DNA from 3 places in the Marinobacter sp. LV10R520-4 genome. Region 3 is predicted to be linked to each of the others. Evidence: predicted binding sites of a transcription regulator. Region 3 holds the regulator's gene; each other region holds the start of a gene.
The links. The regulator FliA, encoded in region 3, starts transcription of late flagellar genes. The targets are predictions, from matches to a motif close to CTAAAGTTTNNNNNNNNNNNGCCGNTAA.

Region 1: the regulator FliA is predicted to act here: its motif matches at 2,121-2,148, upstream of ATG98_RS14940 (methyl-accepting chemotaxis protein).
Region 2: the regulator FliA is predicted to act here: its motif matches at 1,793-1,820, upstream of ATG98_RS11855 (methyl-accepting chemotaxis protein).

Annotation. Positions count from the first base shown of each region.
Region 1 is NZ_PDJM01000001.1:3,068,177-3,071,454, reverse strand. It holds gene ATG98_RS14945 (YeiH family protein) at 1-378, shown strand, start outside; gene ATG98_RS14940 (methyl-accepting chemotaxis protein) at 396-2,018, opposite strand; gene ATG98_RS14935 (hypothetical protein) at 2,295-2,948, shown strand; gene ATG98_RS14930 (L-threonylcarbamoyladenylate synthase) at 2,961-3,278, opposite strand, start outside.
Region 2 is NZ_PDJM01000001.1:2,462,625-2,465,902, forward strand. It holds gene ATG98_RS11845 (DMT family transporter) at 1-62, opposite strand, end outside; gene ATG98_RS11850 (NAD(P)-binding domain-containing protein) at 59-1,429, opposite strand; gene ATG98_RS11855 (methyl-accepting chemotaxis protein) at 1,926-3,278, shown strand, end outside.
Region 3 is NZ_PDJM01000001.1:2,780,017-2,783,294, forward strand. It holds gene flhF (flagellar biosynthesis protein FlhF) at 1-555, shown strand, start outside; gene ATG98_RS13605 (MinD/ParA family protein) at 657-1,469, shown strand; gene ATG98_RS13610 (RNA polymerase sigma factor FliA) at 1,497-2,237, shown strand; gene cheY (chemotaxis response regulator CheY) at 2,315-2,698, shown strand; gene ATG98_RS13620 (protein phosphatase CheZ) at 2,719-3,278, shown strand, end outside.

The DNA of each region.
Region 1 (3,278 bases), 290 kb from region 3:
GCCATCATTGAAAAAATGGTACGGGTAATGATGCTGGCGCCTTTCCTGCTTATTCTGGCCAACGTACGCCTGCCAAATCGCAAAACAAACGCCGGCGGTGGCAAAAAGGAACGGCAGAAGCTGGTCATTCCCTGGTTCGCCGCTCTGTTCCTGGCGGCGGCTGCGGTTAACTCTGTGATTGCCATGCCCGCCATGGCCACCAATGTCATTCGCCATGTTGACCTGTTCCTGCTATCCATGGCGATGACTGCTCTGGGCCTGAGCACACAGGTGTCTGCGATACGCCGTGCCGGGCTGCGCCCGCTGATACTGGCGGGCTGTCTGTTTGCTTTCCTGACCGTTGGCGGCTATATCCTCAACCGCTTGCTGATCGGTTAAGTCATTCCTGACCTAGGCTAAATAGCCCCTGGCGTCAGCTTGAACTGATCAATTGTCTGGCGCAGGTTTTCGGCCATTACCAGCAATTCAGCCGCTATTTGCGCGGTTTGCTGAGCTTCTAGTGTGGTTTGCTCGGCAGACCGGCTGATTTCAATCACGTTCTGATTGATGGCATCAGACACGTTGCTTTGCTCGTTAGCCGCGCTTTCCATCTCTTGGTTCAGGCTGGTAATTTCACGGGTAGCCTGGGCAATAATTTTCAGCTCGGCCTGTACCTTCAAAATGGCATCTACCTGCTGGCTGGCCCGGTCTGACGCACCGCGCATAGTCGACAAGCAATCCGTAACCTCTTCTTTCAGGCCGTCAATCGTGTCGCGAATATCAGCCGTAGACACCTGGGTCCGCGACGCAAGAGCCCGCACTTCATCGGCAACCACAGAAAATCCGCGGCCGGCTTCGCCAGCTCGCGCTGCCTCAATGGCCGCGTTCAATGCCAGCAGATTGGTTTGATCAGCAATATTGGAAATGGTCTCCAGCATCGTCGTCATTTTCGCGGTGCGCTGGTTCAAAGCTTCAATACGCTGGGCACCGTTTTGCACCTCGGCATTTAATGCCTCAATGCCGCCAACCGCACTTTGTGCAAGCTCCTCGCCCAGCCCGGCTGCTTCGGCCGTAGCCGCCGATTTTTGCGTGGTGGTGATGGCGCTTTCCCGCACCTGCAGCGCTGATGCCGCCATTTCCGTGGTCGCACTGGCCACTTGGTCGGTGTTGTCGCGCTGGCTCAACACCTCCCGTTCGCTGGCGCCGGCCTTGCTGGCAATATCACGCGCGGCTTGTTCAACATGCTCGGCACTCAGCATAACCTGGTTCATGCTGTCTCGCATTTTACTGATCATGCGGTTGAACGCGCGGGACACTGAGCCAATTTCGTCGTTGCGCACCACATCCAGCTCAAGGGTCAGATCCGAGTTACTGGATATCTCATCCATGCGGTCCCGCAAGCGGCGCAAGCGCGAAAACACCAAGTGCCCCAACACCCATGCGGTAATCGCAAATACCCCCAAAAAGAGGCTTGCCTGAATGCCCGCGCTGGTTAGCAATTGCGCCTGCAACCGTGCATCGGTTTCAGCCAGGGAATATTCGATACGGATAGCTCCCAGCACATCACCTTCCTGAGCCTGGTGGCACCCCAGGCAATTCACACCCTGATAATCTGCCATCGCAACCACCGGCTCAATCAGTGTGTAGACCCGGCCGTTTTCGTTGCTGGAATAATGCTCAATACGCTCACCGGCCAGCGCTTTCTCGTCAAGCGGGCCACGCATTTGTTCTGTGCTGTTACCGCTGCCATAAATCCGGTTCAGGTGATCGCTGCGCACCACTCGCACGTTCAGCACGTCTTCCGGCGCCATCGTCTTCTCACGCAGAATTTCACGATTATTGATGGTGCCCGTCACCATCATGGTGTTGAGCGCATCAAAGTAAGATTTCGCCAAGCCGTCTACATATTTATGGCTGAATTCCTCCACGTGTTCACGCTGGGACTGTGCGCTAAAAAATACGGTGAACGCGAGCACCAGTGAAAACGCCGTCGCGAGTGCCAAAAGAAGCATAAAGCGAATGGAATAGTGTTTTTTCATAGTTAACCTGGCTTGTAGATGGCTTTGACGACAACGGGCATTCAAGCCGCAAAGACGCGGGGGCGCGAATCAGGAACTTCAACCGGCGCTGCTTGTTATAGGGTGACGGCCAAAAGACGGCGAACTTTACCGCAAAACCCCTTGGAGTTCATTGGATCCAAGTCAATTTGACGTGCGATCACGTCAAACGCGAGCTGGCCCGCTACTTGCTTAAATGATTACAGTGGCTACAAACCTCGTACGCCAAACTCGACACTGCTGCTGGAGGGCACCGTCATGTCACTACTGTCTACCCTGCTTCGTGCCGGCAGCGAATTACACACGGCGCTGGAAAAACGTCCACCTGCTCCGCCAGTTGGCAATGGCAGCCGTGCTCAGGGCAAAGCAGAGCTGCATGCGCAGCCCGGGGCAGACAGGTTCACCCCTTCCGGAAGCAAAGAAGACGACTCGACACGCAAGGTAAGCAAGCTCGCGATTACCGATTACAAAAAAAGCGTCGGGCAGGATCTTGCCTTTATCAGAGAAACACTGCGGCACAAAATTGCCGAGTACAACATGCCCCCGGCAACGGCGATTCACATCAAAAATGACGGGCAGGGAAACATCGCGGTCGAAGGCAAAGGCCAGAACCCGGCGTTTGCACGCATTGCTGGGGACCTGAACGTAAACACCGCGTTTCAGGATGCGTTCCGGCGCATGAGTGTGAACGAACCCACGCTGCACTTTATGGACAACGCTCTGAAGCTGGGACAGGCCTACGGCGTGAACAACTCGTTACTGAACACACTGGTCAGCGAGAACCAGCAGTTCAACGGCCTGCAAGACCTGGTGCACCGCTACGACTCGCTGCGCCGCAACGCCGGAGCCGTGTCAGCGGCCCCGGTCAACACCGCCCGCGATTACGCCTTAAGCTTCAACGCTCGGGCCTGATGTGGAATAAACTTACTCAAACGGCGACGGGTCGCCCTTGCCTACCCGTGTCACTTCCGGGCTGCCACTGGTGAAGTTGACCACCGTGGTGGCTTCCATGCCGCAGAAGCCACCGTCAATAATCAAATCCAGCTCGTGCTCCAGCGCATCGCGGATGTCTTCCGGATCAGTCATCGGCTCAGTTTCGCCGGGCAGTATCAACGTGCTGCTCATGATGGGTTCGCCCAACTCCCCCAAAAGTGCATGCACGATCGCGTTGTCAGGAACACGTACGCCAATGGTACGGCGCTTGGGGTGCAACAAACGCCGCGGCACCTCGCTGGTGGCGTC
Region 2 (3,278 bases), 320 kb from region 3:
CCCCAGCGTATGCTGCTGGAGGTGAAGCGCGACCGAGCCTGGCTCAGGCTTGGTTGATTCATACAGTCTCCTTTGCTGGCTGCGCTTGCTTCACCTTGAGGAAGGCTTCAAGAGAATCGTCCATCGCATCCATCCAGGGCGTATGGTGCACCGGTGCCAGGGTGCCCGTCAGCGTGGAGCGGTAGCTCTTGTTGCGGTACCCAAGAATGTCCGCTTCCTTATCGTGTTCCCACTGTTTGAAAATAGCGGCAACGGCGGTTACATCGAACGCCGGGTAGTCGGTAGGTTCAAGCAGATTCTGTATATAGGCTGCCTGAAAATCGATCTCGTCGACGGGGTCAACGAGCTTCAGCTCGCGGGCGACCCATTCACGGCTATCGGCCGCCATGGCGTCGTCTGCCGGCAGTGTGATGCGGCCGAGCATGACATCACGGGCATACCAGGCCTGGGCGTCGAACATGTTGAAGGTGTAGTACTGATCCTGCATGCCCAGGAATATCAGCTTGGGATTGGCCAGGGAAACAATGCCCTTGTACAAACCTTCCGGGTACATCCGGTTGTGGGTGGTCAGCGTCAGTTCGTTGGGCAGGAACGGGAAGTGATGCTGATACCCGGTACACAGGATGATCGCATCGACTTTTTTGCTGGTGCCATCCTTGAAGTGGGCTGTCTTGCCGATCACTTCGGTGAGCAAGGGCACTTCGGTGAAGGACTCCGGCCACTCGAAGCCCATGGGCTGTGTGCGATAGCTGAAGGTGACCGACCTTGCGCCGTACTTGTGGCACTGCGTGCCTATGTCTTCTGCGGAATAGCTGCTGCCGATCAGCAAAAGATCCTTACCTTTGAACTCGCATGCGTCGCGGAAATCGTGGGCATGCAGCACACGGCCGGGAAACTGCTCCAGACCTTCAAAATAGGGCACATTGGGGGTCGAAAAGTGCCCGGTAGCCACGATGACATGGTCGAACTCTTCGGTGTTCAGTTTGTCCTGTTTCAGGTCCCGTACTGTCACCGCGAACTTGCCGGTGGCTTCGTTGTGGTCAACCCAGTGCACCGCGGTGTTAAAGCGGATGTACTGTCGGACATTGCTCTTGGCTACACGGCCCATAATGTAGTCGCGCAGCACGGCGCGGGGTGGGTAAGACGGGATAGGGCGCCCAAAATGTTCCTCGAAGCTGTAATCCGCGAACTCCAGACATTCCTTGGGTCCGTTTGACCATAAATAGCGGTACATGCTGCTGTGAACCGGCTCGCCATAGGCGTCCAGGCCCGTACGCCAGGTGTAGTTCCAAAGACCGCCCCAGTCATTCTGTTTTTCGTAGCATACGATTTCGGGGATATCTGCACCGGCGTCGCGGGCTGCTTCAAAAGCACGTAATTGGGCCAAGCCGCTTGGGCCTGCACCTAAAATGGCAATTTTAAAACTCATAATGATTCCTGTTTAAGGCGTTGTATCGAGCACCGGGCAAGAGCGGCCAGGGCGACAACTGGAAGCGAAAAAGGGCTCAGCTTTGACCGGCAACGATCAAGCCATGAGGTTTCGCAGTGAGACACACCAAATTCGGACTGACCGATGGCGGAATAGGATATCAACGGCAACTGTCGGAAGAGACAGGGCGTCAAGAGTGGGAAGACCACAGATCTGTATGCGAGATATCGAGAAAACGCTGGAGGGAAGCGCTCGGATGGCTAAAGCATATTGAAAATGCTTCGTAGCTCGCACGTCAGGGCTGCACCTTAGCACATCTGGGGCTGCGACGTTTTTGCTGGGTGCCAGTTCACGCTCGAGAAGCTAAAGTTACTCCTTACAATGCCGATACGTCACTAACAGAAATAGAAATTTTGTATTGACTCAAATCAAACACCTCGATTATATGTCTTACCTTTATACGTAAATGCCCGACAACACCAATGGAGACTACATCGTGAAGTTCAATTTGTCCTGGCGTCAGAAGTTCCAGATGCTCATCATCGCAACACTGACTGGTATGACTATTATTGCCGGGGCCATTCTCTGGGGATTAGAGACCGTTTCATCTTCCTATGAGTCCGTCTATCAGATATCACGCTACGAAACCAGTGCGAGTAATCTTGCCAGTAAATGGAACGCTGTTGAAAAACAGCTCAACACGCTCTCCGGGGATGACCAGAGTGAGTTGCTGGCAGATCTTGATGAGCTCACATCAGACGCCAAGGCACTGCAACGCCAAGCAAATCAGCTGAACGATCCAGGCAGTATCCGCTTTGCAGAATCCATTCATACGGAAGCCGAACGTTATGTGACGCTGCGTCGGGAATGGCTGCAGCAGATGAATGTGCTCGGTTTGTCTGACGCCACCGGGATTCGCCAGGAACTCGCTGTTGTAATGACAGAACTGAAGTCATTGTCATTCAGCCTGATTGATGAGGCTGTTAGTGAAGTCGAGAGCACATCAGGTAAGTACATTAATACTCGTGATCCCGCACTGTCGGAAGCTTCAAACCGAGCCGTTGAGGTGCTGGAAAATTTAGTTGAAGAGTACGAGTGGGAAAAAACCGTGATTGGTGAAAACACGAACCTGTACCGTGCCGTATTTGATCGGGCTGATGCGGTTCTGCAGCAAATTGCCATCATTTCCAACAACGCAGAGCAAGCTGGCGACACCCTTCAACAGCAAGTTATAACGCAAAATGAGGCTCTGCAATCCGGTCTTATTGCGCGCACCCTGCTAAGCGCTGAAAACGCCAAAATGTCGGCCAAAATGGTCAGCATTGGTTCTATTTTACTGTTTGCACCTTTGTTGGTTCTGGTTCTATTCCTTACCTCTCGGGCGCTGGTTAGCCAGCTCAACCGAGTGGTTGAGCTGTTGTCACGGGTGTCAGAGGGCGACTTAACCAAGAAGCTGTCACTCGGCAATAACCCAAACGACGAATTCAACACTCTGGGCAGAGCAACGAATCAGATGATCGACAAAATCGGCGTGCTGATGAAAGAGTCCATCGCAGGCACGCGGGATCTGATCGAGGTTCATCACGAGCTTGAAAAAACCATGGTTCGACTGACGCAGAACAACGAAATAGTTGAATCCCAAACCATCTTGGCGGCCACTGCCAGTCAGCAAATATCCGTCACCCTGAACGATGTTGCCGAACGCGCATCGCAGGTGGGTGTTGCGACTCAAGCCGCCAACGAGTCGGCGCAGTCAGGGGCTCGCGTGGTTGAAGACAGCGCAACCTCGATGCGCATGCTGTCCGGCGTTATTCAGAATACCCATGGCCATGTCAAATTGCTCACCCAG
Region 3 (3,278 bases):
TACGTGCTGCGCCACGGCGCCGACTCCCTAGCGTTGATTACCACCGATCGTTATCGGGTTGCGGCGCACGAACAATTGTTTGTGTTTGGCCGTATTCTTAGCGTTCCGGTACGGGTGGTTGATGAAAGCCACCCGCTGGATGAAATTCTGGATGAGTTGTCTGACCGTCGCCTGGTGTTGATTGATACCGCCGGGCTGACCAGCACCGATCGGGGCTATCAGGAGCAATTAGCCGAGCTGGTCCGCAGTCATCACAAAATCCGTACACATTTGGTGGTGTCTGCCACCAGCCAGCCGCGGATTATGAAATCCGTATGGCATTGCTATAAGATGGCAAACCTTGCCGGTTGTGTGATTACCAAGATCGATGAGGCTTTGACTCTGGGCGAAGTGCTGGGATTTGTTATGGAAACCAGTCTGCCGGTGGCTTGGTACACCGACGGCCAGAAAATACCCCAAGACTTGCACCCGGCGAAAGCGCTTGCTCTGGTGCAACTCGGTGTAGAACGTATGAAGGGTTTGCGGCAGGAGGAAGCCGTTGCCAGCGGGTCTTGAACACGCCGATTGTAAAAGCAGCAAAGCAAGCGGGCGGTACAGAACAGTGGGCAGCGGCAACGTCCGTTCCCGGTCAAACATGGCAAGAGGCCATCATCAATATGAGTAAAGCACATCCGGTTCAGGTAATTGCGGTCACTGGCGGTAAAGGTGGCGTTGGCAAAAGTAATGTGTCGGTCAACCTGAGCATTGCTCTGGCACAAAAGGGCCGTCGAGTGGTGCTGTTAGACGCCGACCTGGGGCTTGCCAATATCGATGTGCTGCTAGGCTTGAAAGTCAAACGCAATCTGCAAGACGTACTCAATGGCGACTGCGATTTGCGTGACGTGTTGGTAGATGGCCCCGGCGGCATCAAGATTGTGCCAGCCTCATCAGGTACCCAGCGCATGACCCAGCTCAGTGCCATGGAGCACGCCGGGCTGATTCACGCCTTCAGTGACATTGCCGACCAGATCGACGTACTGATTGTGGATACGGCCGCAGGCATCTCCGAATCGGTGGTCAGCTTTTTGCGGGCATCCCAGGAGCTGCTGTTGGTGGTGTGCGACGAGCCTACGTCGATTACCGACGCCTACGCCTTAATAAAGCTGATGAACCGCGATTACCGCACCAACCGCTTCCGGATTCTGGCCAATCAGGTAAACACCGAACAAGAAGGCCGGCTTTTGTATGAAAAACTGACCCGGGTTACAGAACGTTTCCTGGATGTGGCGTTACAATATGTAGGTATAGTGCCTTTCGACGAGGCCGTTAAAAAAGCGGTGCGGCGCCAGAAAGCGGTGTTGGAAGCTTACCCGCAAGCAAAGGCCTCGTTGGCTATTAGGGCTTTGGCTGAAAAAGTGGACAGTTGGCCGCTGCCATCATCGCCGCGGGGCCATCTCGAATTCTTTATAGAGCGGCTGGTCGAAGTTTAAAACACATCCCGTACAAAAAGCGGATTTATGACATTGGCGAAAGATCTCGGAGTCTACAAACGGTCGGGTGTTTCAGGCGCGTCCCGGCTGATTGAAGAGCACGCGTCCCTGGTCAAGAAAATTGCCCTCCACCTGCTGGCGCGATTGCCCGCCAGCGTTCAGCTGGAAGATCTGATGCAGGCTGGCATGATTGGCTTGCTTGAGGCGTCGCAGCGCTACGCCACGGGCAAAGGTGCGACCTTTGAAACCTACGCAGGTATTCGAATCCGTGGTGCCATGGTGGACGAAATCCGCAAAGGCGACTGGGTGCCGCGTTCGGTGCATAGAAATTCCCGGCGCATTTCCAAAGCTATCAAGGCTGTAGAGGACCGCGAGGGCCGCGAAGCCCAGGATGCCGAAGTGGCTGCCGAGCTGGATATGACGCTTTCGGAATATCACAGTTCCCTGGCTGATTCCAACAGCGGCCGGCTTTTTAGTCTGGATGAGCTCAATGAATCCGGCGAGCTGCCGATAGAACATTCAGAGACGGATGATAATCCGCTGCACGGGGTGTCAGAGTCGGCGTTTCGTAACAGTTTGGCGGCGGCCATTGAAACCCTGCCAGAACGTGAAAAACTGGTGCTGAGCCTGTATTACCAGGAAGAGTTGAACCTGAGGGAAATCGGTGCTGTGCTGGACGTCAGCGAAAGCCGGGTCAGCCAGATTCACAGCCAGGCTGCCTTGCGCTTACGTAGCCGGTTAGCCGACTGGAAAACGGACCCTACATAATTCTAGCGCCTGCAACCCGCGAGTTGCAGGCAGTGATGCAACGAGATTCGACTAGATTCCACCGATTGGAGGTCCTCTTGGACAAAAATATGAAAATTCTCATTGTGGACGACTTTTCCACGATGCGGCGCATTATCAAAAACCTGCTGCGTGACTTGGGCTTCACCAACACCGACGAAGCCGACGATGGCAATACGGCAATGCCGATGCTGAAAACCGGCAAGTACGACTTCCTGGTGACCGACTGGAACATGCCCGGCATGTCCGGTTTTGACCTGCTCAAGATTGTTCGCGCCGACGATCAGCTGAAAACCCTGCCGATCCTGATGGTGACGGCCGAAGCCAAGCGCGACCAGATTGTCGCTGCAGCGCAGGCCGGTGTGAACGGCTACATTATAAAGCCGTTCACTGCCGCCGTTCTCAAAGAAAAAATCGAAAAAATCTTTGAGCGAATTCAGTAACCGGAGAGTGGATACAAACCATGAGCAATTCAACAGGCGAGCGCCATGCCCTGGAACCAGAGCTGACGGAAAAATTAAAGCAACAGTCTGAACAGCTGGTTGAGAGCGTGCGCGCGGGCGATTATTCCCGCGCTATGGCGATGATCAGCGAGCTTGCAGAAGTGCGAGATCAGGGCTTGTACCACGAAGTAGGGCGGCTAACCCGCAGCCTGCATGAAGCCATGCGTAATTTTCAGATTGATCCGCGCAACCCCGAACAGCAAGAAGCTCTGTCAAAAATGACCGACGCCTCCGATCGTCTGGAATACGTGGTGAAAATGACGGGTCAGGCGGCGAATCGCACCATGGATCTGGTAGAAGAAAGCATGCCGGTCGCCCGTCATTTTCAAGACGAAGCCCAAGATCTGCACCAGCAGTGGCAGCGCCTTCGGCGGCGGGATATGGCACCGACCGAATTCCGCGAGTTGCACGCTCGCATGGACCAGTTTTTGGCGGCGTTGAACACCGACGCCGGCAAGCTGTACGGTAACCTCTCAGAAATTTTGTTGGCTCAGGATTATCAAGACCTGACAGGCCAGGT